3 regions of the Mesorhizobium sp. WSM2240 genome follow, and region 2 is predicted to be linked to each of the others. Evidence: riboswitches for the same ligand, from Rfam matches in the RefSeq annotation. Region 2 holds a riboswitch; each other region holds the start of a gene.

Region 1 (9,160 bases), on a different replicon from region 2:
CGGGCGCGGAACCGAAAAGTTGACGTAAATCCCATCCGCCGCCTGCCGCGGCCATGCCGCGCCGTCGCCGGTGATCACCGTGACATTGGCTCGATCGGCAAGGGCCGCTTCGGCGCGCCGCGCGAGATGACCGTCCCACTCGATTGCCAGCACATGTCCGGCGGGCCCGACCAACTCGGCGAGAATTGCCGTATAGTAGCCGGTGCCGGCGCCGACATGGACGATGTGCTCGCCGGGCCTGGCGTCGAGCGCGACAAGGAGCCGGGCGTGCAGCGACGGGCTGCCATTGTTGACGCCTCTGTCCGGGGCCAGCGCGAAGAGCGTGTCCTGGTAGGCGAGGACGGGGTCTGCGCAGGGCAGGGGCCTGTAGCCGCCGCGCAGGTCGGATACCAGCCACGGCGGGTCGCCGAGGAAGGTTTCGCGCGCAACGGCGGCGAACGCGGCCTCGACGCGTGGGTCCATGGTTGCGGCGGCGCCCGCTATCTGGCGGGCATAGGCGCGACGGACGATGGCGAGTTCCTCAGGCGTGAACGGTTGATTGGGCATCGAGGCGTGTATTCCAAGCGGATTCCACAGCCGTTGCGGCGGTGCTTTGCGCCGACTCTAGCGGTTTTGCGCCGTGAAATCCATCACTATCGATAAGAGGTACTTATCGTTAGTGTATTCTGTCCTCAAAGAAATCACCTGTGGCGGAAGCCAGTGGCGAGATAGCTTCGGTAGCGCGAATCGGCTACAAACGAATCAATGGCTTACGATTTTTCCGACCTGCCCCTCGACACCCTGCTGGGGCCGCTGGCCCGCGCCGACGACCTTCTCGCCCGCCTCGACGAGCGCTTGGCAAAAAGCCCGGTCCGCGAGGGTTGTGTCGAGCGCCAAAACTTTGCCGACGCGGCGGCCGCGCTGTGGCTCGACGGCGAGCTCGTCCACGCCGAAGACCTAGTCCTGCACGACGCCCATATGGACGTCCGCACCCCGACCCACGAGCTGACCCGCGCGCACGCGGTGCTGCGCGCCCGCCGCCGCATTTTTGCGCAAAAGCCCGACTGGGCACTTTCTCGCGTCGGCCTTTCGACCCTGCGCGGCCGCGAAGGGCAGGACGGCAACGCGGCGCGCGCGGCAAGTGCCGCCAGGCCCGATGCCGCGGCGCCGAACGAAGACGCCGACCCTGCTGAGGAGGCCGACCAGGACGATGCTCTTGCCGATGAACTGGCCGAGATCGACGCCGTGCTGGCCCGCTCCAGCCGACTGCTTGCCGGCGAAGATTTGTCGCCGCGCGCCGCGGACAGCCCGGAGGTCGACACGGCAGGGCAGGGGGCAAACGCGCGGCAGGCCTTGCCGGACAGCCTCGGGCCGCTGATCCGCGACCTCGACTGGGACGAGGACCAGCGGCTGGCCGACTGGCTCGCGGTCGTCGGCCGGCTGCGCAGCGAGGGCATGCCGGCGGTGCTGCAAGCGGCGATCGCCTGGGACGCCTGGCAGGACATCGAACCGCTGCAGCACCAGCATTGGCTCGGCAATCTGCTCGTCGCCGCGCTGTTGCGGGAGACCGGCAAGGTCGGCTCGCATCTCTTTTGCCTGAACGCCGGGCTGCGCATCGTTTCGCGGGAGCGGCGCAAAAGCCCAATTCGAACCACCCGGCTGATGGCCGTCCTCGACGCCCTTGCCGAAGCGGCCTCAGCTGGACTGAAGGAACTCGACCGGCTGGTGATGGCCAAAAGCCAGATGGAACGCCGGCTGAGGAACCGGCGAAAAAACTCGAGCCTGCCGGCGCTGATCGACCTGGTGCTGGCGCGGCCGGCGGTGTCGGCAGGGCTGATCGCGGCCGAGCTCAAAATCACACAGCGCGCCGCGCTCGGCCTGATCGCCGAGCTCCACATCCGGGAGGTGACGGGCAGGGGGCGCTACAGGGCGTGGGGGATCATCTAGATCGTTGCATCTGCGGCCGGACCCGAACCAGACCTATTTCTTCGATGCCGGGGGGAGGCGGTCCACGTATGGAATGACAGTACCTGCCGCGTTCCGGCTCGAAGCGTTCATCATTGGGCTGGGACTTCTGTCGCGCGGATCGAAACAGGCTATGCAAAAGGGCCGCGACCGATGGGTTCATGTATGAGGACCGCGCCGTACCGTAGAAGCAAAACCGGCGCAACTGCTCGACGCACCAGCCGTAGCCGCGGTGGCCGCATTGCTTTCCGCCCGGCAAGAGGCGACTCGATGTGCCGCATGCGGGAGGCTCGCGCCCGTTACGGGGGGCCAAAGTCTGCTTTTCGTCGCGGTGAATCATGCTAACAATGCGACATCGACAGTGGGTCCATCCCGGAGGTTCCGAGCATGCGCACAATCAGGTCACGATGGACCGTCGTTCTGGCGATGGCGTTCTGCGCCTTGCCGGCCGCCGCGCAGACGGGTTCCGACGATGCGGCGGCGGCCGCGTTGGTCGGCGACCAGATTCGCGAACAGGGGTTTGCCTGCGCGGAGCCCGCCAACGCCATGCGCGACCCCTCGGTTGACGAGGATGCCGTCTGGATGCTGACCTGCGCCGATGCAAAATACCGCGTCAGGCTGGTGCCGGATCAGGCCGCTGTGGTCGAGAAGCTCGACTGAGACACAATGTGATCGCTGTGGCACTGCTTTGCGCAGAGCGTCGCGCGATTTCTCTCGCGGATGCGATCGCTCTGCCCGAGCAAGGTCAGAAGCGGGAGCGATGCGGCCCGTAACAGTGGGTTGGGAAACTGATCGGCCGTCCTACTGGTTCCCTGCCAGTGCTCGTCGACGTCAAAACCGCCGCAAGAAATGGGATGCATCCAGAACGGCACCTGCTGAGTGAGTTCGACGGTTTATCGTTTGACCGGATGTGCCCACACTGCTACCCACAACGCTGACGGTTCCGCGTTCGTAGCGGATGAAAAGGGAACACGGTGAGGACGACCCGAAGAAGGGCCGAATCCGTGGCTGTCCCCGCAACTGTAAGCGGCGAGTTTTCGTCAGATGCCACTGGGGTAAGTTCCCTGGGAAGGCGACGAAAAACCGGGACCCGCGAGCCAGGAAACCTGCCGTCAGCCGTGGTCACGCGCGAAACCGTAGGGCGGGGTGTCCTTTTGGTGTGACGAGCTGCATGCCTATGCATGGAGTTCGTTCGGTTCGCGGTGACGGAAGCCACAACACAGGTCTTGCGATGCCGCGTTCTCTCCTTTCTGTTTTCAAAACAATTGTCGTGTCAGCTCTTGCCGCGCTTCTTTCCCAATCGGCATTTGCCGAAACCGCTAAAATAACCGATGTCAGCGGTCGAACCTTCGAAATGGAAGTTCCGGCCAAGCGCGTCGTTCTCGGTCTCTATTTCGAGGACTATTGGGCGATCGGCGGCGATGCCGCGATGGACAAGCTTGTCGGCATTTCCAAAGCCGCCTGGAGCGACTGGCGTCCGGCCAACTGGCAGGCCTATCTGAAAGTTCGGCCTTCCCTTGACCAGATTCCGGACGTTGGCGAAGTCGAGGTCAGCACCTTCTCGGTGGAGAAGCTGATCGCCCTGAAACCTGACGTCGCCATCCTTGCCGAATGGCAGGTCAACGGCATCGGCGGCGACTTCCAGCGCATCGTCGATGCAGGGATTCCCGTGGTGGTGGTGGACTACCATGCTCAAACCGAAGAACGCCATGTCGCCAGCACGAGGCTGATCGGCAAGGTTATCGGAGCGGAGGACCGCGCCGAGAAAATTGCCCAGGAATACGAAACCTCGATCAAGGAAGTTCGCGACCGGATTGAAAAGGCCGGACAGCCGCGCCCGTCCGTCTATATCGAACTCGGTAGCAAGGGTCCCGAAGAACAGGGGCCAAGCTATGGCGACTACATGTGGGGCAAGATCGCGGAAGTCGCCGGTGGCGACAACATCACGAAGGACGTTGTACGGACTTGGGGGCCGGTCGCTCCCGAACAGGTCCTGGCGTCCAGGCCAGAGGTCGTCATGATGGCAGGTTCGGAATGGCGCAAGCATCCGACTGGCCAGTTGATGGGCGAAGGAGTCACCGCGGCGGAGGCGCTCGAACGGCTGAAGGACTTCACGCAGCGTCCCGGCTGGAGCTCGCTTCCTGCGATTGAAAACGGAAGACTTCACGCCGTCTATCAGGGCGCATCCCGGACGATCATGGACTACACCTCGGTGCAGTATTTCGCCAAGGCGCTCTACCCGGACCTGTTCAAGGACATTGATCCGCAGTCGAATTATCTCGCCTTCTACGAACGCTATCTGCCGATCCGGCCGAGCGGCACCTTCATGACCGGCTTGAAGTAGGCCCTCATGAGCGAAGCCATAAACGCTGCCCTGTCGCGGCATCGGGCGGCGGAGCGCAGGAAGGTGACGCTTGTCGCTGGCCTGCTTGTCCTTGCCTGCGTCTCCCTCGTCTTCGATATCGCGACTGGGCCGGCTCTGCTTCCGGTCCCCGACGTCGTCGCCGCGCTGATAAGTCCGGCAACGACTGACCCAACGACGCAGATCATCGTCTGGACGCTGCGCCTGCCGATGGCATTGATGGCGATTGTCGTTGGCGTCGCGCTCGGCTCGAGCGGCGCGACGATGCAGACGTTGCTCGACAACCCGTTGGCCAGTCCCTACACGCTGGGGCTGGCTTCCGCGGCAGGCTTCGGAGCTTCGCTGGCAATTCTCAACGGCGGATGGGGTCTCAATCCGCTCTTCATAGCCCCGGCCTGCGCCTTCATCGTCGCGTGCTTGGCATCTGCCCTAATATACGTTGTCGGCAACATGCGCGGCATGATGGGCGACACGATGATTCTGGCCGGGATCGCCCTGATGTTCCTGTTCCACTCCCTGCAGTCGCTTCTGCAGTTTCACGCCACGCCCGAGGTCGGGCAGCAGATCGTCTTTTGGATGTTCGGGACGCTCGCCAAAGCGACTTGGACAAACCTTCTCATGACGGCGGCCGCGGTTGCAGTTTCCATGCCCCTGTTGATGCTCAATGCCTGGAAGCTTACCGCTCTCCGCCTCGGCGAGCAGCGCGCACGCGCGGTGGGGGTTTCCGTCTCGAGCCTGCGTTTGACAACTATCGCGCTGGTCTCATTGATGACCGCCACGGCTATAAGCTTCGTCGGCACGATCGGCTTCATAGGATTGGTCGCTCCGCACATCGCCCGGATGTTGGTCGGTGAAGACCAGCGTTACCTTCTCGTGGCAGCCGGGTGTGTGGGTGCGGTCATGCTCTCACTGTCCTCGGTTCTCTCGAAGATCATCATGCCAGGCGTATTGCTGCCGGTCGGCATCGTCACCGCCGTCATTGGCGTGCCGTTCTTTCTTCATCTCATCCTTCGACGTTCGAGGGAATACTGAGATGCTGTCGGTCACTGACCTCGATCTGGCGCACGGCAATGTTCCCGTCGTCGACGATCTCAACATCAACTTCATGGCAGGCCAAGTGACTGGCATCGTCGGTCCGAACGGCGCGGGAAAGTCGACCTTTCTGCGCACCCTGTTCGGAGACCATGCCGCCAGGAGAGGAAGCCTTCGCCTTGGCGAAGAACAATACAGCCCCGCCCATCGCCGAAAGTGGCAGGCCCGTATTGGCTTCATGCCGCAGGACAATGGTTCGCATGGCGGACTGACCGCGCTGGAAGTGGTGCTTCTCGGATCTATAGAGCACCTTTCCCTTCGCCTGAACGATGTCGCTCTGCGCCGTGCCGCGTCCGTGCTTGATCGGCTCGGGATGATCGACCTTTCCCAGCGCCGCGTCGAGACTCTCAGCGGCGGGCAACGGCAGCTTGTGTATTTCGCGCAGGCCTTGATGCGGGAACCTGCAGTGCTGCTTCTGGACGAACCTGTCAGCGCGCTCGACATGCGTCACCAGATGCTGCTGATGAAACAGGTCCGGGAAATCACCCGCCAACGCAGGATTATAACCATCGTCGTTCTGCACGACCTCAATCTTGCTGCGAGCTTCGCCGACAGGCTGATCATGATCCACGACGGCAAGGCCGAGGTCGATGGAATTCCCCGCGATGTTCTGTCCAGCCAGCTTCTGGAAAGGGTCTACGGGGTGCAAACGAGACTTCATTATGACCCGGACGGCCGCCCGTGGGTTCATGTCCACGACGCGAACGAGGTCCACCGTGCAGTCTGACACATCCGTCTTTGATGACGTCACCGAATATTGGAACCGTCGCGCCCCGCTGTTCGATGGAGCGGCGTCTCATGTCCGCCACAAAGCCGAATGGCTCATAGTTCTGCGAGCGGCATTTGCAACCGCTGACGCGAAGGATGTTCTCGACTTGGGTTCGGGCACTGGCGCGTGTGCGCTGGCCGCCGCCGAACTCGGGCACCGGGTAACCGCCATCGACGGAGCAGCCAAGATGCTGGCGCATGCCCGGCGGAATGCGCTTTTGCGAGGGCTGGATATCAACTTCATCGTCTCGTCGATCGACGACTTCGCAGCAACGCCCGGCAGCGCCGATATAGTCACCATCCGCAACGTTCTGTGGACGCTTAAGGACCCGCTCGCGGCATTGAAAAAGGCGCGAATGCTGCTTCGCCCGGATGGAAGGATTGTGGTGTCGGACGGCCTGTGGTCCGTCGATCCAGGGAATCAATCGACCTATACGACCGATCTCGCTGCCCGACTGCCATTTCACGCCGGGCTTACACAGCCTGACGCCGAAAAGCTCCTGAACGATGCCAGCTTCGGTGACGTTCACTCCTGGCATCATCTGTTAAATGCATTGCCATACCCTGGCGGGGCGCCGTTCTTTGTCCTCTCGGCTGTGACACCAGTGACCAGGTAATGCGCGTGTCGAACTGGGTTGTGGCAATGTCGGCAGGCACTGAATTCAAATGCGGCCATTGGATAACGATCCCGGGATGAGGGACGCAGATGCGATACAAATTCAACTCAGACGGATGCGACTGTCAGTCGATTGGCCGCAATTGAAACCTGTTCGTTTCTCGCCGCTGTCATGCTAGGAGCATCGCCGGAGGCCGAATGCTCGACTTAGCGGCACACAGGAAAGACAAGACGGTCGCGTTCATCGCGACACTTGTCCTGTTGCTGCAGACGTTCTTCGTGTCCTGGTCCCTCGCGGCTGCTCCGCACGACGGGATTTTGGATGCCTTCGGCAACCCGCTCTGCGTCACCAGTTCCGACCCAACTCCATCGGACGGCCCCCTTGAGGGACCGACATGCTGCACGCTCGGTTGCAACATGTCGTCGACGGTCTTCCACACGCCAGCCCCCGATGCCGTGCCAGTCAGGCAGGATGTTGAAGCGAACGTTCAAGTTGGCATTGAGCATGCCCTTCTTCGTGCCAGTCCCGATCATAATCCGGGCAGCCCTCGCGCTCCCCCTCTGACGGCCTGATCGCCGGGGCGTTCGCGGTAACCCAACCTGTCAGGTGTCGCCCGCGTCGGCCCTGTGCGGCGGGCGTGCTGGAGCAAGTCCATCACCGGATTGCGATCGCGCCAGGCGCGCGGCCGCGACGAAATGCGAAGGCCGTCCCTTCGCGCCAATCCCTGTCGGCGGGGAGCGCCGACATAACAGAGAAAAGGGAAACCATGTTGAAGAGAATCACGCTTGCGCTGGCGATGGCCAGCATTGCCGTCCCGGCATTCGCGCACGTCACCCTCGAGCGGAGCGAGGCCCCGTCGGCACGACCTACAAGGCCGTGCTGCGCGTGCCGCATGGCTGCGAAGGCAAGCCGACCAACATCGTGCGCGTGCAGGTGCCGGAAGGGATGTATGCAGTGAAGCCGATGCCGAAGCCCGGTTGGAAGCTGGAGAAGGTGATCGGCAAGTACGAGAAGGCCTACGACAACCACGGCACCCAGCTGACCGAAGGTGTCAAGGAAGTGATCTGGAGTGGCGGCAATCTCGCAGACGACGAATACGACGAGTTCGTGCTGCGCGGCTCGCTGGCTGGCGACTTGCCTGTGGGATCGGCTCTCTATTTCCTGGTCGTTCAGGAGTGCCCGGAGGGGCTGGCCGAACGGTGGATCGAGATCCCGGCGGAGGGGCAGACGAGCGACGACCTGGAGATGCCAGCCCCGGCCCTCAAGCTGATCGAAAAGACCGACGGCCACTGACCTGAAGCATCGGAGGCGCGCCGGACATCGCGCGCCTCCGTAAATACTGGAGGAATGAGTCGATGGATGGACACGGCACATGCTGGCGGATCGTCCGGCTGCTGACGCTGGCATTGCTTGCTCTTGCTTTCCAGGCATCAGCCGCTTTCGCCCATGCCGCGCTGAACGGCAGCGTGCCGCAGGACGGATCGATGGTGGAAACCGTGCCGTCCGTGTTCTCCCTGGTGTTCAGCGAACCCGTCTCTCCGCTGACCCTGAAACTTGTCCGTCCTGACGGGTCTTCGACCGACCTGAGCGGTTTCGAGCTGAAGGACCGGACACTTGAGATTGCCGCGCCTGATGATCTTGGACGGGGAACCCATATCCTGACGTGGCGCGTCGTTTCCGCCGATGGGCATCCCGTCGGCGGGTCCGTCGTCTTCTCCATCGGCGAGGCTAGCGCTCACGCGCCCACGGCCGCCAACGAAGTCGACTGGACGGTGCGGATCGGCGTGTGGCTGAGCAAGACCGCTCTCTATGCGGGGCTGTTCATCGGTATCGGTGGCGTGTTCGCCCGCACTGTCCTGATGCCTGGCGTAAAGGCGGGCGTACGCCCCACCGCGGCCGCGCTTGCCACGGGAGCCGTCGGGGCAGTGCTGTCTCTCGGCTTCCAGGGACTGGATGCGCTAGGCGTGCCTATCGGAAGCTTGACCGACACACGTGCGTGGTCTGCCGGGTACGGGACAACCTTCGGCTCAACCGTCGTGGTCGCCCTGGCCGCGTTCGCTCTGGCCGGCATTGCGAGTGCCCTCCGGGGCGTGAGCGCAAAGGTTCTGGCCAGCGTCGCCCTGGTGCTTGGAGCCGGATCGCTTGCGCTGAGCGGCCACGCGAGCGCCGCGTCTCCGCAATGGCTGATGCGGCCTGCCGTGTTTCTTCACGCAGCGGCCATCGCCGTCTGGCTCGGCGCCCTGATCCCGCTCGGTCTGGCATTGAGGCGCTATGAAGCCACGAGCGTTTCCGCGCTGGCGCGGTTTTCGAAGTCCATCCCTGTCGTCGTGGCCGTGCTCATTGTCGCGGGGGTGATTCTGGCCATCGTGCAGGTGGG
Region 2 (9,617 bases):
AAGGCTGCCGCGACCCGGGTTTCACCCAGCCGCGCAAGACAGGACGCGGAATTTTCTTCCGGCCTGCGCTGATTTCGGAGAAGTTCGGCAACCCGGCCAAAGCCGCGCACGGCGTCATAGCCCGGCGTGTAGGCCGCCGGAAGCCCCTTGGCCGTTCCCGAAACGACAAGTCCGGCTCCTTTTTCGCCGCCGACCAGCGTCAGCGCGGCTTCAGCCGGATGGGCGCAGCCTTTGGCGCAGCCTGAGACATGAAGGGAGAGGGAGCGGTCGAAGGTATCACCATCTTCCTTCGCGATTTCCTCGGCGATTTTTCGTGTCTCGATGTGGCCGGACCCGCAAGCAGGGGTTCCGGGGCAGGCGGCAATCTTCGTGCGGGGGTCGGCGGGATCGGTGACGAAGCCGAGCGATGCCGCGGTGCTTCGGAGTTCCGCGCAAGCGGGTTGCACGGGGCCGAGGACGAGCAAAGTGCGCTCCGGTGCGAAGCGGATTTCGAAGGCACCGAGCGAGGCAGCGGCTTGTACGAGCGCGATGAGCGTTTCGGCCGGCACGCTGCCGAAGGGCAGGGCGATGGCGAGGGCGTGAAGGTTTTCGGCAAGGGGGAAGGTGCCGATAGGTATAGAGGGGGGCAACGCAGGGCGCGAACCGTTCCGCCCTTGCGTCAAGACGGCCAGTTGCTCAGGTTCGAGATCCCGCGCACGCCCCTCGCGCCCGAGCGCTGCGATGGCGGCGAGGATCGCGAGCGCGGCGTCGGCGGCGGCTGTTTCTGGCAACAGGGCGAGTTGGCTGGCTGTCCTGCCGTCGCCTGCCACCGACAAGCGCCAGAGGATGCCAGACTCGTGCCGTTCTGCTACCAACCTGACATCAGCCAGCACGGTACCCATCCCCAGCCAGCCCCCGCCGTCGATGACGACGGAAACCTTCGGGCCGAGGCGGCTTCCCAGGCCGGCGGCCTCGATGCCTTCCCGGATGCGCTCCGCCAGCGGGCGCGGGTCGGCGACTTCATCCGGGTCGAGCCCGGCGAGCGGTCCGGTCTCGACGGGAACGCCTGTACGAACCGCGATGCCGAGCGCATCGACCTCGGCTGCCAGAATCAGTGCGGATTCAATGGTCAAACCACGTATCTGCAGGCTGCCGCGCGCGGTGACTTCCATGATGCCATTGCCGTGACGCACAGCCGATTCACACAAGTCGATCAGCGCGTTGGGGGAAATGCCTCCAGCAACCGAGTTCAGACGGACGAGCAGGCCGTCGCCGGTCTGCATCGGCGCGGAAAGTGCTGGACAGGCGCCGCGGCGGGAGAAACCGGTCATGCCGCCTCCAGCGCTTGCGCCTCGGCGATCAGGGCCGCGAGGTCGTCATCGATGGAGTTGCGCAGGGGGTGCCACAGACCGCGACGGCGCGCCGAGGCGAACCGTTCAGCGATGACTTTCGCCGCGGCCGGGTTCTCGCGCAGGATGAACGCGCGGACTTTTTCATCGCCGAGATAGGCGTCGTGGACAGCCTCGATCAGCGCGCCGGGAATGGCGTTGGTGGTTTCGGCGAAGCCGACCAGCCGGTCGACGGTTTCGGCGAATTCGGACGCGCCGCGCGGGCCGTGCCGCATCTGGCCGTCGATAAAGCGCGGATTGGTCGCGCGGGCACGGACCACGCGGGCCACCGCTTCGGTGATCGAGCGGGCGCGCGTTCGCGCCGGGTCGGTGGTGTCGAGCACGATGACATCGGCGTTCTTGCCCAACGCTGCGAGCGCGGCCGAAAAGCCGCCGATGAAGGCGACATCGGCCGAGCCTTCGAGAATGTCGCGGCCAGGATCGTCACCCGTGTGCACCAGAAGATCGGCTTCGGCGATGCGGGCGGCGAATGCGCCGGGCACGGCCATGCCTTCGCCGCCAACCCCGCCATAGGCGTGAGAGGTGGCTTCCAGATAGGCGCGGCCGATTTCTTCGCGGGACTGCCAGTCGCCGCTCGAGAGCAAATCCTCGGTGCCCGCGCCATATGTGCCGGGTGAGGAGCCGAAAATGCGGGACGGCGCCTTTCCGGTCGCGCGCGCTTCGGCGGCGAGCGGGTTCTCGGAAGCCGCCTCGTCGCGAGCGGCGACAGCGGCGGCGGCCGCGTCGATCAGCGCGATCTGGGTCGGGAACATGTCACGGAACAGGCCGGAAATGCGCCAGGTGACGTCGACGCGAGGGCGACCGACCGTAGCGGGCGGCAGCACCTCGATGCCGGTGACGCGGCCGGTCGCGGAATCCCATTGCGGACGGCAACCCATGAGGAACAGGCCCTGGGCGATTTCCTCGCCGCCGGTGCGCAGCGATGCGCTGCCCCACAGATCGATGATCAGCGAGCGCGGCCACTCGCCGTGATCCTGCAGATAGCGGCGCAGCATCTCCTCGGCGGCGGCGCGGCCGAGATCGAAGGCGGTCGGCGTCGGCATCGTGCGCGGGTCGGCGGTGAACAGGTTGCGGCCGGTCGGCAGCACGTCCATCCGGCCACGCGCCGGCGCGCCGGCCGGACCGGCGGTGATGTGCCGGCCGTCGAGCGCGGCGATCAGCGCGTCGCGTTCTGAATCAGCGCTCTGCCGGCACGCATCCGGCGCGTCGTCGGGGGCGCGGCCAAAAATGTGGAGGCCATCCTTGATGGCGAAATCCTTGAGATCGCAGAGCCAGGAATCGATGCGGCGCAACGCCTCGTCGGGCGCGTCGGTCTTCGCCACGCCGGCTTCGGCGGCGAGGCCAGTCTTGGCGGCGGTTTCGACGATCAGTTTTGCGAGCCGGTCGCGGCGGCGGCGGTCGAGGCCGTCGGCCTGTGCGTATTCGTCGACCAGCCGCTCCAGTTTCTGCTGGTTCTCGTCCAGCCCGGCCTCCGTGAGAGGCGGCGGCAGATGACCGAGGGTGACGGCCGCGATGCGCCGCTTGGCCTGCGCTGCTTCGCCCGGATTCGAGACGATGAAGGGGTAGATGACGGGCAGCGAGCCTGTGACGATTTCGGGAAAACAGCCGCTGCTCAGCGCCACCGTCTTGCCCGGCAGCCATTCCAGCGTGCCATGCGCGCCGACGTGGACGATGGCGTGGATGCCGAGCGATTTGCGCAGCCACAGGCCGAAGGCGAGCAAAGCGTGGCTCGGGGGGAGGGTCGGGTCGTGATAGTCAGCGCGGCGATCCGCCGAGCGGCCACGGTCGGGAGCGAGGGCGACCGTGATGTTGCCGAAAGTGGCGGCGCGGAAGGGGAACCAGGTATCTTCGCTATAGCTGCCTTGGGCCTCGCTGGTGAGATCGCCGCGGCGGGATGCATCAGAAGCTTCGATTACCGCAGTGTCTGCCGCGCCCCAAGCCGCTTCAACGGCCTCACGCGCGTTGGCGGGCAGATCGCCGGAGAGGCTTGCATAATCCTCCAAGCTCAATCCCTGATCGCCGTGCTCAAGCAACTTCAGTAATTCGCGCGGCGATTCTGTAATGTCCTCAACGGTATAGCCCTGTTGCTTCAGGTCGTGCAGCATGGCGAGCACGCTTGCCGGCACGTCGAGGCCGACGGCGTAGCCGGTGCGGCCGGGCGCGCTGGGATAGTCCGGGATCAGCACCGCGATCTTCCGCTCAGCGTGCGGCGTGCGCTGCAGGCGGATGAAGGCGGCGATCCGGTCGGCGACCTGCGCCACGCGGTCCGGCTCGGGGCGGTTGGCGAAAGCCTTGAAGGCAAGCGCCGCATCCGCTTCGGTCTCGGCCTTGAAAGCGATGGCTCCGGCAAGGATGCGGCCGTCGAGCTCCGGCATGACGACATGCATGGCAAGATCAGCCGGTGCGAGGCCGCGCTGGCTTTCCGCCCAGGCCTCGCGCCGCGTGGTGGCGACGATGACCTGGAAGACCGGAACGCCGGCGCGATCGAACAGTGTTTCGACGCCCGGTTCGGCGCCAGTCGCGAAGGCGGTCGCGGTGATGATCGCGGCAGGCGCGAGGTCGGCGAGGGCTGTTTCGACGAAGGCGACGGAGGCCGGGTCTTTCAGGCTCGAAACGAAGATCGGGACGGGCGCCATGCCTCGCTCGCGCAAGGCTTGGACCAACGCGTCAATGGGCGCGACGTCTGCGGCCAGCAGCATGGAACGGTAGAAGAGGATGGGGATGACGGCGCTCTTGCCCTCCCCCTTGCGGGGAGGGTCGATCCGCGAAGCGGAGCGGGGTGGAGACGATTGCGCTCGATTCTGTGCCACCCCCACCCGGCCCTCCGGGCCACCCTCCTCGCAACGGGGAGGGTAAGGCGCGTGCTCGACCACGCCGCGCGCCGGATCGTAAAAGCCGGCTTTCGGAACGGACACAGGCACCGTTGCCGTTGTCTCGCCGCCGGCCAATCCCGCCAATCGCTTCACCAGCCCGCGCATGTTTTCCGGGCCGCCTTCGCGAAAATAGCCGAGCAGGGCGTCGAGTTCGTCGCGCGGCAGGGTCGAGCATTCGATGAGGCGCAGATCCTCGTCGCGGCATTCGCCGGGCAGCAGCGCCAGTTGGATACCCTTTTCGCGGGCGATCGCGGCCAGCCGATCGCAGCCGTAGCGCCACCAGTCGTAGCCACCGAGAATGCGCACAAGGATGATTTTCGCGTGCGCTGCGACGCTGTCGATCCACAGATCGACCGACATCGGGTGGCGCAGGTCGCGCAGTGCGGCAAGCCGCATCGACGGCAGGTTCACCGAGTCGGCCTTCCACGCGGCCGCCAGCCCCGCCAGATCGCTGTCGGTGAAAGACAGGGCCACGATATCCGCCGGCGTCTGCCGCAGATCGACCGGCTCGACGAGGTCGTCAAGCGAGGCGGATGTCGTGGTCAGGATGTGCATGGCTGCACGGTGTCCTAGCTGACGAGGATGCGTTCGATCGCGTCGCGGTTGAGGCCTTTCAGCCCGATGACCACCAGCCGCGAGCGGCGGTCGTCCTCGGCGGTCCAGGCGCGGTCGTAATAGTGGTTGACGCGCGGGCCGACTGCCTGGACCAGAAGCCGCATCGGCTTGCCGCCCACATCTACGAAACCCTTCACGCGCAGCACGTTTTCCTCGTCTGCGGCCGCGGCGACGCGTTTTGCGAGGTCGTCGGGGTTGGAGACCGCCGGAAGCTCGACGATGAAGCTGTCGAAGTCGTCATGCTCGTGGTCGAGCTCATCGTCATGATTGGTCTTGCGGTTCTCGATATCATCCTCGACGGCGAGCCCCATGCCGAGCAGTACGGACGGATCGACCTTGCCCTGCGAGGTCGGCACGATCTTGACCGATCGCGCGAGGTGTTCGCCGATGACGGCATTGGCGCGGGCGCTGCCGGCGGCGTCGAGCAGGTCGCTCTTGGAAAGGATAACGAGGTCGGCACAGGCGATCTGGTCCTCGAACACCTCCTCGACCGGATTCTCGTGGTCGAGCGAATCGTCGCTGAAGCGCTGCGCCTGCAGGGCGTCGAGATCGGAGGCGACCTTGCCGGCGGCAAGGGCCGGGCCGTCGACCACGGCAACGACGCCGTCGACGGTGACGCGGCTCTTCACCGACGGCCACTGGAAGGCCTGGACCAGAGGCTTCGGCAGAGCGAGGCCGGAGGTCTCGATGATGATGTGATCAACCTTGGGCTCCAGCGCCAGGATCTGGTCGAGCGCCGGTACGAAATCGTCGGCGACGGTGCAGCAGAGGCAGCCATTGGCCAGTTCGACGATGTTTTCCTCCGGGCAGGCATCTATGCCGCAGCCCTTGAGGATCTCGCCGTCGATGCCGATGTCGCCGAATTCGTTGACGATGATGGCCAGCCGCCTTCCATTGGCGTTTTCGAGGATGTGGCGGATCAGCGTGGTCTTGCCGGCGCCAAGAAAGCCGGTGACGACGGTGCAGGGCACGCGGGCGGCGGAAGCGGTCATGAATTGTCCTTCAGGAGGTCGAGGGGAGGAATGCGCGCGACGAGGCCGCGCTTGAGGCTGTCGGGACGGCCGCGCCATGGCAGGAGGCCGTCTGCCGAGGTGGCGAAGAGCTTTGCGCCGGTTATCAGGTCTGGAGCGCTATCGGCGGTCAGGTCGCCGAAGACGTAGCTCCAGGACCCATCGCGCAAAATGGCGGCGGAGAGCCGCCGCTTGCAGTTGCCGAGGCATTCTACCTGCCTGACACCGATATTGCTGTTCTCTGCGGCGAGCCGCGTCGCGTCGCCCAAAACTTCGCCGGCGCGCGGGCGGGCATCGGAGCCGGTCTCGTCGCGGCAGGACGAGCAGACGACGACCGTGACGCCGGCATGGCCGTCATCGCCTGCGTCCCCGTCCTGTTGCGGAAAAATGCCGTCGGCTTTCAAGTCATCATGCTCCTTGCCCGGGACACCCGCCAGGCGGTCGGATATTTCGTCGGACGGCAGGTCTCCTGGCTCGCGAGTCGTCGCCTTGGCCGCCTTCCCGGGAATCCCAGTGGTTTTCGGCCTTCGGCTCTTCGCTTACAGTTGCGGGGACAGCTGCGGAGTTGGCCTGAAAGCCGCACCGCATTCCCTCTTAGCCTCCCCCTTTGCGGGAGGAGGACCGTCTGGCCGCGAATTTAGGCGTCCGGGCTCGGTGCTGTCAACGCGGCGTTACGACATGAAAATGTCGGCCAGCGCCGGTCCGAGATCGCCCGAAGGCACGATCTCGATGCGCTCGAGCCCGAGCCAAGCCATCATCAGGCGCAGTTCCTCGGCGAGTTCGATTGCCGTCTGCGGCGGAGCGCCGGGCTCGGCATAGGCGGCGAGCATGCGCAAAACGCCGGCCGGCCGGTCGGCCTTGAGGTCAACGCGGGCGACAATCGTGTCGCCGAGCAGGAACGGCAGGACGTAATAGCCGAACCGGCGCTTTTCGGCGGGCGTGTAGATCTCGATGCGGTAGTGGAAATCGAACAGCCGCTCCGCGCGTGAGCGTTCGAACACCAGAGGATCGAAGGGCGCAAGCAAAGCGCGCGCGGCGACCTTGCGCGGAATGCGGGCGTCGGTATGGAGAAATGCCTGCTGCTTCCAGCCTTTGACGCTGACCGGCAGCAAATCGCCTGATTCGACCAGCTCCGGGATGCGGTCCTTCACGTCTGTGGGCGAAAGCCTGAAATAATCGCGTAGATCTCCGACAGTGGCGATGCCCAGGGCCCTGGCCGAAATGCGCAGCAATTCGCGATGGGCATCGGCGGGTGCGGGCGCGGGCGCATCGACGATCGAGGCCGGCAGCACGCGCTCCGGCAAGTCGTAGAGCCGTTCAAAGCCGCGGCGCGACGCGGTGGTGATGCGGCCGGCCCAGAACAGCCATTCGAAGGCGTGTTTTTCGTCGCTCCAGCCCCACCAGCCGCCGGAGCCTTTCGCGCCGTCAATGTCGGATGCGGCGACCGGGCCGTCCGCGGCCACTTTACGGTAGGTTGCCTCGATCAGATCGGCGCGCTCGCGGCCGAATTCAGCGAGGCGGCCGTAAATGCCCTCGTTGCTGGCCGCGCGGTCCATGCGCCAGCGCATCAGCGGCCAGGTTTCGACCGGGAGGAGAGACGCCTCATGGGCCCAGTATTCGAACAGCATCCGCTTCTTCTTGCCCGCCGCCGCCCCGTCGAGCAGCTCGCGGTCATATGGTCCGAGCCGCGAAAACAGCGGCATATAATGCGCGCGGACCACGACGCTGACGGAATCGATCTGCAACAGGCCAGTGCGGCCAATCACTTTAGCGAGATGCCGCCGGGCAATTGCGCCAGCGGGCCTGCTGTCGGCAAAGCCCTGCGCGGCAAGCGCGATGCGCCGCGCCATGGCGCGCGAAATGGTTTCCTTCATGTTCCTGATCCGGATTGAGGCGAAAGGCCCGGCATTTGAACGGTTGCCCGTCCGCACGTCCACTCGTTTTAGCTGCGAAACGGACGCAACGTCATTGTCTCCTGCCACGACATGACTATCTGAAAGGCCAGGCGAGCCAGGGAGCCGATCGGTCTGCTTTCGTGCAAAAAGTCGCCGCATGCCGCCCAATGTTTGGCTTGCTTCGCGGGATTGCCTGCGCTAACGCTCGCCGCATTGCAGCATGGTTCTCAGCGCCCGCCTAAGTCGGCAATCTGTCGCGGTTTGGCGGTTTGATTCAGTGCTATGGTCAGGTCGGTCGGCCGCGAACGGAAAGTCGGAGCATGAGCGCGCTTCTAGGTTCATACCTTCCTATCGTCATATTCATCGGCGTTGCCCTGGCCGTGGCGCTGGCGCTGGTTGCGGCGCCGTTCCTGGTGGCCTACCGCAACCCCGACCCGGAAAAACTCTCGGCTTACGAATGCGGCTTCAACTCCTTCGATGATGCGCGCATGAAATTCGATGTCCGCTTCTACCTGGTTTCCATCCTGTTCATCATTTTCGATCTCGAAGTCGCGTTCCTGTTTCCTTGGGCGGTCTCGTTCGGCGAAATCGGCATGCTGGGCTTCTGGTCGATGATGGTGTTCCTGGCCGTGCTGACCATCGGCTTTGTCTATGAGTGGAAGAAAGGGGCGCTGGAATGGAATTGAACGATACCTCCACGCTGGTCGCGCCCAAGCCGAAAGGCATCATCGACCCGAATACGGGAAAGCCCGTCGGGTCCGATGATGCGTTTTTCGGCGATCTCAACAATGAGCTGTCCGACAAGGGATTTCTCGTCACCTCGTCGGAAGCGCTGATCACCTGGGCCCGCACCGGCTCGCTGATGTGGATGACGTTCGGCCTCGCATGCTGCGCCGTCGAGATGATGCATATCTCGATGCCGCGCTACGACGCCGAGCGCTTCGGCATCGCGCCGCGCGCCTCGCCGCGCCAGTCGGACGTCATGATCGTCGCCGGCACGCTGACCAACAAGATGGCTCCCGCGCTGCGCAAGGTCTATGACCAGATGCCTGAGCCGCGCTACGTCATCTCGATGGGCTCCTGCGCCAATGGCGGCGGCTATTATCATTATTCCTATTCGGTGGTGCGCGGCTGCGACCGCGTCGTGCCGGTCGACATCTATGTCCCCGGCTGCCCGCCCACTGCCGAGGCGCTTCTCTACGGCATCCTTCTTCTGCAGAAGAAGATCCGCCGCACCGGCACGATCGAGCGGTGAGCAGAGATGAGTGAAGCTCTCAACGACCTCGCGGCCTATATCCGCGAAAAACTGGACGGCCAAGTCGGCGACGCCGTAGTCGCTTACGGCGAACTCACGCTTTCGGTCGAGGCGGCCGACATCGTCGCGGTGCTGAATTTCCTGCGCCGGGACGTGCAGTGCCAGTTCGTCTCGATCATCGACATTTGCGGCGTCGATTATCCGGCGCGGCCAATGCGCTTCGACGTGGTCTATCACCTGCTGTCGCCGCGCCAGAACCAGCGCATCCGCATCAAGGTCATGGCCGACGAGGACACGCTGGTGCCTTCGGTCACAGAAGTGTTTCCCGGCGCGGATTGGTTCGAACGCGAAGCCTATGACCTCTACGGCATTCTGTTCTCCGGTCACCCGGATTTGCGCCGCATCCTCACCGACTACGGCTTCGAGGGTTATCCGTTGCGCAAGGATTTCCCGCTGACCGGGTTCGTCCAGGTTCGCTACGACGACGAGGTCAAGCGCGTCGTCTATGAGCCGGTAGAACTGAGACAAGAGTTTAGAAACTTTGACTTTTTGTCGCCATGGGAAGGTACGGACTACGTGCT
Region 3 (9,617 bases), 2.0 Mb from region 2:
ACAACGCACCGATCGAACTGGTTACGATGCCTATCGGCAATTCCTGTGGCGGCAGAAGCGTCCGGGCGACAAGATCGCTGGCGAGGATCAGCACCGCGCCGAACACGGCGGAGGCGGCTATCAGCCGGGCGTGGAGCGGACCGGCAAAACCACGCGCAAGGTGCGGGACCATCAGGCCGACGAAGCCGATGACGCCGGCAACGGAGACGAGGAGGGCCGTCGAGAACGCCGACGCGATGAAAACCTTGGCGCGAAACCGCGCAACGTCCACACCGAGGCTTTCGGCCGTGCTTTCGCCGGCCAGTAGCGCGTCCAGCCTGCGGTTGTTGTACAGGGCAAAGGCGAGGATGAGCAGGCTGCCGGCCGTCGCCAGCAAGATGTTGTCCCAGCGGGCGAGCCCGAGACCGCCCATCGTCCAGAACAGAACCGAATGTGCGGCGCGCTGGTCGCCCGCGAAAACCATGTAATTGGTCAGGGCGATGAAAAGGAAGGAGACCGCGAGGCCGGCGAGGATCAGCCGCTCCGGTCCTTGCCCACGAACACGGCTGACCAGCAGCAGGACGACTCCGGCGGCCAGGATTCCGCCAGTGAAAGCGGCCGCAGGCAGCGTCCAGACACCGAATCTATCGCCGAACATGGTTATGACCGAGACGGCGCCGGCGGCAGCCCCGGACGACAGGCCGAATAGGAAGGGGTCGGCCAGGTCGTTGCGTGTTACCGTCTGCAGGAGAGCGCCGACGGTTCCAAGGCCTGCGCCGACTGATATGGCGAGCAGCATCCGCGGCAGGCGCAGATCGAGAATGATCCTGCCGACCGGACCCGATACGCTTCCATCCACGAAACCGAGCGAAGCAGCCAGCGCCGCGACCACCTCGGACACCGGGATGACCGTCGAGCCATAGGCTATTGAAAGCAGCGCCAGGGCGGCGATTGCCGCCGTCCCTGCCACCATGCTCAGGCGGTATCGTGCCTGCATCGCCGTCAAAACGCGTCCGGATGCATGGCCTTTGCGACCTTGCCGATGGCCTTGATGTTGGCGGGCCCGGGCGTGAGTTCAGCGTAACGCAGAGCAACGAACCGTTCGTTCCTGACCGCATCCGTTTCCTTCATCGCCGGATGCGCCTTCAGGAAGTTAAGGAGCTTGCGATAGCCGGCGTCGTCCTGGTAGTCGAGCAGGATCAGGAATTCGGGATTGCGGGTCGCCACGGTCTCCCAATCCGTCGTGCCCCAGCTGGTTTCCAGATCCGCCATGATGTTCCGGCCGCCGGCCGCTTCGATCATCGCCGTCGGAATCGCGAACTTGCCTGCTGTGAAGGGTTTGTCTTCGCCGGAATCGTAGAGAAAGACTCGGGTTTCACCTGCTGGTGTCTTGCTCCTGATCTCTTCGAGCTCGTTTTTCCATTTCCCGATCAAAGCTTCGGCCTCGCGCTCCTTGCCGAAAATTTTTCCTAGCTTCTCCATGTCGCCGAAAAGCAGATCGAGCGAGGCGGCGGACCGGTTCTTTTGGAGGTGGACACAGCTTTCGGTCAGCACCAGCGTCTTGATGCCGTAGGGGGCGAGCGTGTCGGGCGTCACGTCGCCTCCCGGCTTCATGCCGTAGTACCAGCCGGCGAAGAAGAAGTCCGGCTGAACCGCCACGAGATTCTCGATGGTCGGATATTTCGGGGCGAGTTCCGGGATGGAGCCCTGCTCGGCGGCAAATTCCGGGCCGACCTTGTACCAGCCGGTAATCCCGGTCAGGCCAACGATCGAAGACTGCAGATCCAGGGCGAACGCCATTTCCGCCATGTTGAGATCCTGAATGACGGCGCGCGTGGGGGCGTTTTCAAAGGTCAGCGGAGTTCCGCAATTGTCCACCGTCACCGGAAATGCCCATGCGGGGGCGGCGAACAATGCAAATGCGAGTGAAAGAGAGCAGGTCTTCATGTCCTCGGGTCTCCTTTTGTGCGTTCAAGGGTTGGGATGTCGAACACCGTCAGTTCGCGATCCTCGGCCGGATGGCGCACACGGAAGACGTCGATTGAGAAAACCTGCCGCACGATGGACTGGGTCAGCGTTTCGCGGGGTGTGCCGTAGGCATGAAGCCTGCCCTCTGTCATAACCGCGACCCTAGTGGCGAACGGGGCGACCAGGGGCAGGTCGTGCAGCACCGCTACGACCGTGATCGGCAGGCGGGACACAAGGTCCAGCAATTCGGCGCGCGCCCTCGGATCGAGGTGGTTGGTCGGCTCGTCGAGGAAGAGGATTTTCGGTTCCTGCGCCATGGCACGGGCCAGTTGCGCACGCTGCCTCTCTCCACCGGAAAGGAAGCCGATCGGGCGATCGCTGAAACCGTCGATCGAAGTGCAGTCAAGCGCATTCTGCACGATTCCAGCGTCATCACGCGGATTTCGCCCAGACGAATGCGGGATGCGGCCGAGCGACACGTAGTCGACGACCGACAGACGCGGATCGGGCTGGTCGATCTGGCCGACGATGGCAACGCTGCGCGCTCTTTCGACGTTAGACAGATCGCGCAGGCGACGACCGCCGAGAAGTACATCGCCACTGGCAGGGACGAGCGCGCCGGCCAGCATGCGCAGGAGCGTGGTTTTGCCCGCGCCGTTCGGGCCGATGATCGCCAGCCTTTCGCCCGCCTCTATCCGCAGATCGACATTATCGACGAGCAACCGCCCCGACTGCGAGCGATAGCTGAGTTCGCATGCGGTCATCAGGGGAGAGGTCATGGCCGCTCTCCGACTTCAACGCCGGATAGCCGACACATTCCGGTGGGAGCGCTCGACAGGGCTGAATCATTCTTCTGCAACCGCGTTTTCCTTCCGAATGACTGCGGAAGGAAGCGGATCGCACGGGTCGAGACGGCCGCGCATCGTTTCCTCCCGGCACACCCCGTCCGGTTCAAGTACTCAGGTGATGGCAGGTCTCCTGGCTCGCGGGTCTCGGCATTGCTCGGCCTTCCCGATCGTCGGATCAGTGGCGTTATCGAGCGTTGCTCACCGCTTACAGTTGCGGGGGCAGCCACGGCATTGGCTCGAAAGAGCCGCACCGTGTTCCCTTTTCACCCCTGGCGCTCGCGCGTTCGGGGAACCATCACGGGTGACGCTATCGGGAGTCGCGGACCGGGACAAGATGGGTCTCACAATTTCGCCTCCGTCACGACGCACCGTTTGTGCCGCTGTGATTGCGGCGATATACCGGAGTCTCGCACGCCGGAACCAACCAGGAAAACTCCATGAAAGCCGTCGTCTTCGAGAAATTCGGCACGCCGCCAAGCCTGCAAAACGTCCCCGATCCCACGCCCTCGCCCGACGGCGTGGTGGTAAAGGTCGAGGCGACCGGGCTCTGCCGTAGCGACTGGCACGGCTGGATGGGCCATGACCCGGACATCACGCTGCCGCATGTACCGGGCCACGAGCTTGCCGGGACTATCCAGGCGGTTGGCGGGCACGTCAGGAATTGGAACATCGGCGACCGCGTCACCGTGCCGTTCGTGGCCGGCTGCGGCCATTGCTTCGAATGTAATTCGGGCAACCACCAGGTCTGCGAGCGCCAGTTCCAGCCTGGTTTCAGCGCGTGGGGATCGTTTGCCGAATATGTTGCGCTCGACTTCGCCGACACCAATCTCGTCCGCCTGCCGGATGAACTGGATTTCGCCACCGCGGCCGCCCTCGGCTGCCGCTTCGTCACCTCGTTCCGCGCAATAGTCGACCAGGGTCGGACGAAACCCGGTGAATGGGTCGCGGTGCATGGCTGCGGCGGCGTCGGCCTGTCGGCGATCATGATCGCCACAGCGATGGGCGCCAACGTCGTCGCCATCGATCTGACCGACGAGAAGCTTGATTTCGCCCGGCAAATGGGCGCGGTCGCCACCATAAACGCCGCCAAAACCGAAAATGTGGTGCGCGCGGTCAAGCAGGTCACCAGGGGCGGCGCCCATGTTTCGATCGACGCGCTCGGCCATCCCGCGACCTGCTACAATTCTATCTCCAATCTGCGCCGGCGCGGCCGTCACGTTCAGGTCGGGCTGATGCTGGGCGACCATGCCAGGGCACAGGTGCCGATGAGCAAGGTCATCGCCTTCGAGCTTGAAATTCTCGGCAGCCACGGCATGCAGGCATTCCGCTACGGCGCGATGATGGACATGATCGCGACCGGCAAGCTTGCGCCGCAAAAACTCGTTGGAAGAAAGATCAGCCTCGCCGAAGCGCCGCAAGCGCTGATGGCCATGGACAAGTTCGAGGGGCTGGGCATCGGCGTCATCACGAGTTTTTGACACCCGGCGCTCTCACGCAATTACTTGACTCAGTCAACTATTTCCATGACATTGATCGGAGCAGCGGAGGCTCCGATGACCGAAATCGCGATCCCATCCAAAGAACAGATCGCGGATGTTCGGGCGTTTACCCGGTTCTACACGCGCCAGATCGGCCTGCTCCAGGAGCGGCTGCACAAAAGCGCTTTTTCGCTGACCGAAGCCCGAGTGCTCTACGAACTCGCCCACCGCGATGGCCTGACCGCAACCGATCTCGGCCGCGACCTGGGGCTGGACGCCGGCTATCTCAGCCGTCTTCTGAAGAAATTCGAAAGCCGCGGGCTTGTGACCAAGGCACCGTCGCCGGCGGATGCACGCCAGTCCATGCTGACGATCACGGAGGCGGGCCGCAAGGCTTTCGAGCCGCTTGACCAGGCGTCGCGGGAAGAAGTTGCGGGATTGCTCGGCCGCCTTTCCACGGAACACCGCGAGGCCGTCGTCTCGGCCATGCAGCGGGTTCAGCGCCTGCTCGGCCAGGATCAGAAGCCGGAGAAAGTCTCCTATAGCCTGCGGCCGCTTCAGGTCGGCGATATCGGCTGGATCGTCCACCGGCAGGGCGTCCTCTACGCGCGGGAATATGGCTGGGACGAAAGCTACGAGGCGCTGGCGGCCGAAATTCTCGCCGGCTTCGTCAAGTCATTCGACCCGGAACACGAGAATGCCTGGATCGCGGAGCGCGAAGGCAAGGTGGTCGGCTCGGTCTTTCTCATGCGCAAATCCGCCGACGTGGCGAAACTGCGCCTGCTCTATGTCGAGCCCTCGGCGCGCGGTCTCGGCGTCGGCCGCCGGCTGGTCGACGAGTGCATCGGATTCGCCCGCGCCAAGGGCTACAAGACCCTGACGCTGTGGACCAATGACGTGCTCGTCTCGGCGCGCCGCATCTATCAGGCTGCCGGCTTCCGATTGGTCGGTGAGGAGCGCCACCATTCCTTCGGCAAGGATCTTGTCGGCCAGACCTGGGACCTCGCGCTCTGACCTGCGAATCGACTTCGCCATTGACATAACGAGCGCCGTCCTCCACCTCATGGCGGAATTTTCGCTCGAAGAGGCCGCCCGATGACCGGGTATTTTTCCGCCCCCTTTGCCCGCCGCAAGTCGGTCGGCGTTGATGTCGGCGGCGTGATGGTCGGCGGCGGCGCGCCGGTCGTCGTCCAGTCGATGACCAATACCGACACCGCCGATGTCGACCAGACGGTGCGCCAAGTCGCGGCGCTGCACCGCGCCGGTTCCGAGATCGTGCGCATCACCGTCGATCGCGACGAGGCCGCCGCCGCCGTGCCCGGCATTCGCGAGCGGCTCGACCGGCTCGGCATCAACGTGCCGCTGGTCGGCGACTTCCACTATATCGGCCACCGCCTGCTTGCCGATCATCCCGAATGCGCCGAGGCGCTGGCGAAGTACCGCATCAACCCGGGCAATGTCGGCTTCAAGGAAAAGAAGGACAAGCAGTTCGGCGCCATCGTCGAAATGGCGATACGCTACGGCAAGCCGGTGCGCATCGGCGTCAATTGGGGGTCGCTCGACGCCGACCTTCTGACCCGGCTTATGGACGAGAACCAGAAGCAAGGCTCGCCGCTGACGGCGCAGGAGGTGACGCGCGAAGCGATCGTGCAGTCGGCGCTGCTTTCCGCGCATGCGGCCGAGGAGATTGGGCTTGCCCGCGATAAGATCATCCTGTCGGCGAAGGTCAGCCAGGTGCAGGATCTGATCGCCGTCTATACCGAGTTGGCGAAGCGCTCCGACCACGCCCTGCATCTCGGCCTGACCGAGGCCGGCATGGGCTCCAAGGGCATCGTCGCCTCCTCGGCGGCAATGGGCATATTGCTGCAGCAGGGCATCGGCGACACGATCCGCGTCTCGCTGACGCCCGAACCGAACGGTGACCGCACCCGCGAAGTGCAGGTGGCGCAGGAACTCCTGCAGACCATGGGCTTCCGCCAGTTCGTGCCGACCGTGGCGGCCTGCCCCGGCTGCGGCCGCACCACCTCGACCGTGTTCCAGGAACTGGCGCAGAACATCCAGGCGGATCTGCGCAAGAACATGCCTCTCTGGCGCGAGAAATATCCGGGCGTCGAGGACCTGAAGGTTGCGGTGATGGGCTGCATCGTCAACGGACCGGGCGAATCGAAACATGCCGACATCGGCATTTCGCTGCCCGGCACCGGCGAGATGCCGACCGCGCCGGTGTTCATCGACGGCCGCAAGGCTGCGACGCTGCGCGGTCCCGACATCGCCGAGGAATTCGAAAAGATGGTCGCGGACTATATCGAGCAGCGCTTCGGGCGCAGCGGCAAGGCCGCGGCGGAGTAGAACGATGCGGGCTGCCCGGCGAACGCTGCGCCTGGCCTCTGCAGTACTCCTTGCGGCCTGCGCTCCGGCCGGGGCCGAACCTTCGTCGGCGCTCGGACCGCCGCCCGTGACGATCGACCGGGTTTGCGACCTGATCGAAATCCATGCCGAGCGCAACAACCTGCCCAAGGATTTTTTCGCGCGGCTGATCTGGAAGGAAAGCCGCTTCGACGCAAATGCCGTCAGCCCTGCGGGCGCGGAGGGCATCGCGCAGTTCATGCCGGGCACGGCTGCGCTGCGAGGCCTCGACGACAGTTTCGACATCGAGAAGGCGATACCGGCCTCGGCGCGATACCTCGGCGAGTTGAGATTGGGCTTCGGAAATCTCGGACTCGCGGCGGCGGCCTACAATGCCGGCGAGAACCGCGTCTCGCGCTGGCTGTCCTCCGGTGGTTTCCTGCCGCTCGAAACGGAGGATTACGTGCTCGACATCATGGGCGAGTATGCGGAAAATTTTACCAATGCGGCATACACGGGAACGATCCGGCCGCTCGACCCGAAGGCGCCGTTCGACGAATCCTGCCGGCGCCTGCCGGCTATCCAGTCGGCGGTGACCGCCATGGCGACCGTCAACATCAAGCCCTGGGGCGTCCAGGTGGCGGGAAATTTCCGCCGCGCAGCCGCGATAAAGCAGTGGCAGCGTCTGAAGGGCCGGTTTTCGGCGCTGCTCGCCGATTACGAGCCGGTCGTCAGCCGCGTGCGCACGCCGATCGGCCGGCGTGGCATCTATGCAGTCAGGATCGGCGTCGACAACCGCGCCAACGCCGACATCATCTGCCAGCAGTTGCGCGGCGCCGGCGGATCGTGCGTCGTGGTGCGGAACCGCTAGATGGGCGTTTCTGATCGGCCGTCGCGGTGCTAAAGAGCGGGTCGCCGCACCAGGTTTGGATTTTAAATGCTCCACAATGCATCAGTTGATGACCGTCTCTACAGAGATCCGGATCTTGTTCAGTTCTACGACATCGAGAATGAAGGCGGCGAGGATCTGGCTTATTGCCTTCGACTGGCTGAAGGCAGGCAATCGGTTCTTGATCTGGGATGCGGCACCGGTCAACTCGCAGCAGCCCTGGCGAATGGCAGATCTGTCACAGGCGTCGATCCGGCAGCCGCCATGCTCGAAATTGCTCGACATCGCTCAAATGGACATAAGGTCAGCTGGGTCGAAGCGGATGCACGCGATGTCCGGCTTGGGCTGAAGTTCGATCTGGTGCTTTTGACCGGACATGCCTTCCAGGTGTTTCTCACAAGGAGCGATCAAGAGGCGGTTCTGCGGACCATCGCTTGCCATCTAGCACCCGCAGGACGCTTCATCTTCGACAGCCGAAATCCCGCGATGGAAGAGTGGCGGACCTGGAATCCGCAACAATCGGAAAGAATCCTTGAGCATCCACGGCTTGGCGCCGTCAAGGCATGGAACGATTCGAGCCAGGATGCAGCCACAGGCGTAGTGACTTACGAGACGCATTATGAAGTTTTGGCGAGCGGGCGGCGCCTCTCTGCCAAGTCGGACATATCGTTCCCGACCAAGGAAGCTCTAGCCGAAATGCTTGACGGCGCTGGCCTCGTCGTCGAGGAATGGCTGGGCGACTGGCTAGGCGGGCCCTATCGCCAGACCTCGCCCGAGATCATCCCGATCGGCCGTTTGCGCTAACCCCTGTCTCTGCTCTTCACGCCGTTTTCGCCAGCGCGCTCTCGCTGAGCCAGGAGCCGATCTTGGCACCGAGGCGGTCCGGCGAGACCGGCTTCGGGATATAATCGTCCATGCCGGATTCCAGGCATTTTTCGCGATCGCCCTTCAGCGCATGCGCGGTGACGCCGATGATCGGAATGTGCGCGCCGGTGGATTTCTCGAACTCCCGGATGGCGTGCGCGGCCTCGTAGCCGTTCATTTCCGGCATCGAGACGTCCATCAGGATCAGCTTCGGCTGCAGCGAGCGGTGCATCTCGACAGCGGTGCGGCCATTGGCGGCGATGCGATAGGAGAGGCCTAGGCCGGAGAGTATCTGTCCGAACACCATCTGGTTCACCTCATTGTCCTCGGCGACCAGAATGTCGAGCGGCGCATTGCCGGGGAGGGCCGCATCGCGCTCTTGCCCGGCAGCCGGCCCGCCGCGCAGCGTCGTGAAGGCCGACGCGACGGCGTTCTGCAACTGCTGTACCGGCTCGCGGACGAACTGGGCCTTGCCAACCTGAGTGCGGGCGCGCTGGATCACGGCGATCACCGTGCCGAGAAGCATGGCCGAGCGGGCGGGCTTAGTCAGGTGCGCGGCAATGCCGTAATCGACGACCAGCCGGCCGAAATCGATGTGATCCACCGACGTCAGGAGCACCACGGGAATGCCGGAAAGCCGGACATCGGAGCTTATCGCCTTGGCGACGTCGGCGCCGCTCATGCCGGGCATCTGGTAGTCGAGGATGATGCAGTCGACCGCCGCCCCGAGCTGGCTGGCGCGATCAAGGAAGGCGAGGCCGACGGCGCCGCTTTCGGCGGCCGCGCAATCGAAGCCCCAGCTTCTCAACTGCTCCAGCAGGATCTCACGGTTCACCGGATTGTCGTCGATGACCAGCACACGTGCGCCGGTGACGTCGACCGGGACGATCTCGTTCTTCGTGCCTGCCTCGTGGACGGGCAGCGGCACGGAGAACCAGAAGACGGAGCCGCGGCCGACCTCGCTCTCTATGCCGATCGTGCCGCCCATAAGGTCGACCAGCCTGGCGGCGATCGCCAAACCTAGCCCGGTGCCTTCGTGCCGGCGGGTCGACGATCCGTCGACCTGGGCGAATTTCTCGAACACGGTCTGCAGCTTGTCGGCCGGTATGCCGATGCCGGTATCCTCGACCCGGACCTTGAGCTGGACCGTCTCCTCGATCACCTCGCCGGATACGTCGATCAGGACATGACCCTTTTCGGTGAACTTCACCGCGTTGCCGACCATGTTGGTGACGATCTGGCGAA

The links. Region 2 has a riboswitch for cobalamin ahead of ABVK50_RS13460 (DUF1636 family protein). Riboswitches for the same ligand answer to the same signal wherever they lie in the genome.
Region 1: linked by a shared signal. The riboswitch ahead of ABVK50_RS28445 (ABC transporter substrate-binding protein) and the one ahead of ABVK50_RS13460 (DUF1636 family protein) in region 2 are both predicted to bind cobalamin.
Region 3: linked by a shared signal. The riboswitch ahead of ABVK50_RS23530 (ABC transporter ATP-binding protein) and the one ahead of ABVK50_RS13460 (DUF1636 family protein) in region 2 are both predicted to bind cobalamin.

Annotation. Positions count from the first base shown of each region.
Region 1 covers NZ_CP159254.1:6,568-15,727, forward strand. Annotated here, with positions in the region: gene ABVK50_RS28430 (rRNA adenine N-6-methyltransferase family protein) at 1-546, opposite strand, end outside; gene ABVK50_RS28435 (RHE_PE00001 family protein) at 745-1,926, shown strand; gene ABVK50_RS28440 (hypothetical protein) at 2,332-2,604, shown strand; cobalamin riboswitch at 2,866-3,073, shown strand; gene ABVK50_RS28445 (ABC transporter substrate-binding protein) at 3,299-4,288, shown strand; gene ABVK50_RS28450 (iron ABC transporter permease) at 4,295-5,338, shown strand; gene ABVK50_RS28455 (ABC transporter ATP-binding protein) at 5,340-6,125, shown strand; gene ABVK50_RS28460 (class I SAM-dependent methyltransferase) at 6,088-6,783, shown strand; gene ABVK50_RS28465 (hypothetical protein) at 6,981-7,355, shown strand; partial or broken gene ABVK50_RS28470 (YcnI family protein) at 7,550-8,076, shown strand; gene ABVK50_RS28475 (CopD family protein) at 8,139-9,160, shown strand, end outside.
Region 2 covers NZ_CP159253.1:2,745,900-2,755,516, reverse strand. Annotated here, with positions in the region: gene cobG (precorrin-3B synthase) at 1-1,310, opposite strand, end outside; gene cobN (cobaltochelatase subunit CobN) at 1,307-4,816, opposite strand; gene cobW (cobalamin biosynthesis protein CobW) at 4,831-5,868, opposite strand; gene ABVK50_RS13460 (DUF1636 family protein) at 5,865-6,290, opposite strand; cobalamin riboswitch at 6,328-6,527, opposite strand; gene ABVK50_RS13455 (winged helix-turn-helix domain-containing protein) at 6,558-7,760, opposite strand; gene ABVK50_RS13450 (NADH-quinone oxidoreductase subunit A) at 8,102-8,467, shown strand; gene ABVK50_RS13445 (NADH-quinone oxidoreductase subunit B) at 8,458-9,036, shown strand; gene ABVK50_RS13440 (NADH-quinone oxidoreductase subunit C) at 9,043-9,617, shown strand, end outside.
Region 3 covers NZ_CP159253.1:4,746,346-4,755,962, forward strand. Annotated here, with positions in the region: gene ABVK50_RS23520 (iron ABC transporter permease) at 1-952, opposite strand, end outside; gene ABVK50_RS23525 (ABC transporter substrate-binding protein) at 982-1,926, opposite strand; gene ABVK50_RS23530 (ABC transporter ATP-binding protein) at 1,923-2,726, opposite strand; cobalamin riboswitch at 2,898-3,107, opposite strand; gene ABVK50_RS23535 (zinc-dependent alcohol dehydrogenase family protein) at 3,233-4,273, shown strand; gene ABVK50_RS23540 (bifunctional helix-turn-helix transcriptional regulator/GNAT family N-acetyltransferase) at 4,349-5,287, shown strand; gene ispG (flavodoxin-dependent (E)-4-hydroxy-3-methylbut-2-enyl-diphosphate synthase) at 5,369-6,622, shown strand; gene ABVK50_RS23550 (lytic transglycosylase domain-containing protein) at 6,627-7,490, shown strand; gene ABVK50_RS23555 (methyltransferase domain-containing protein) at 7,557-8,312, shown strand; gene ABVK50_RS23560 (response regulator) at 8,329-9,617, opposite strand, start outside.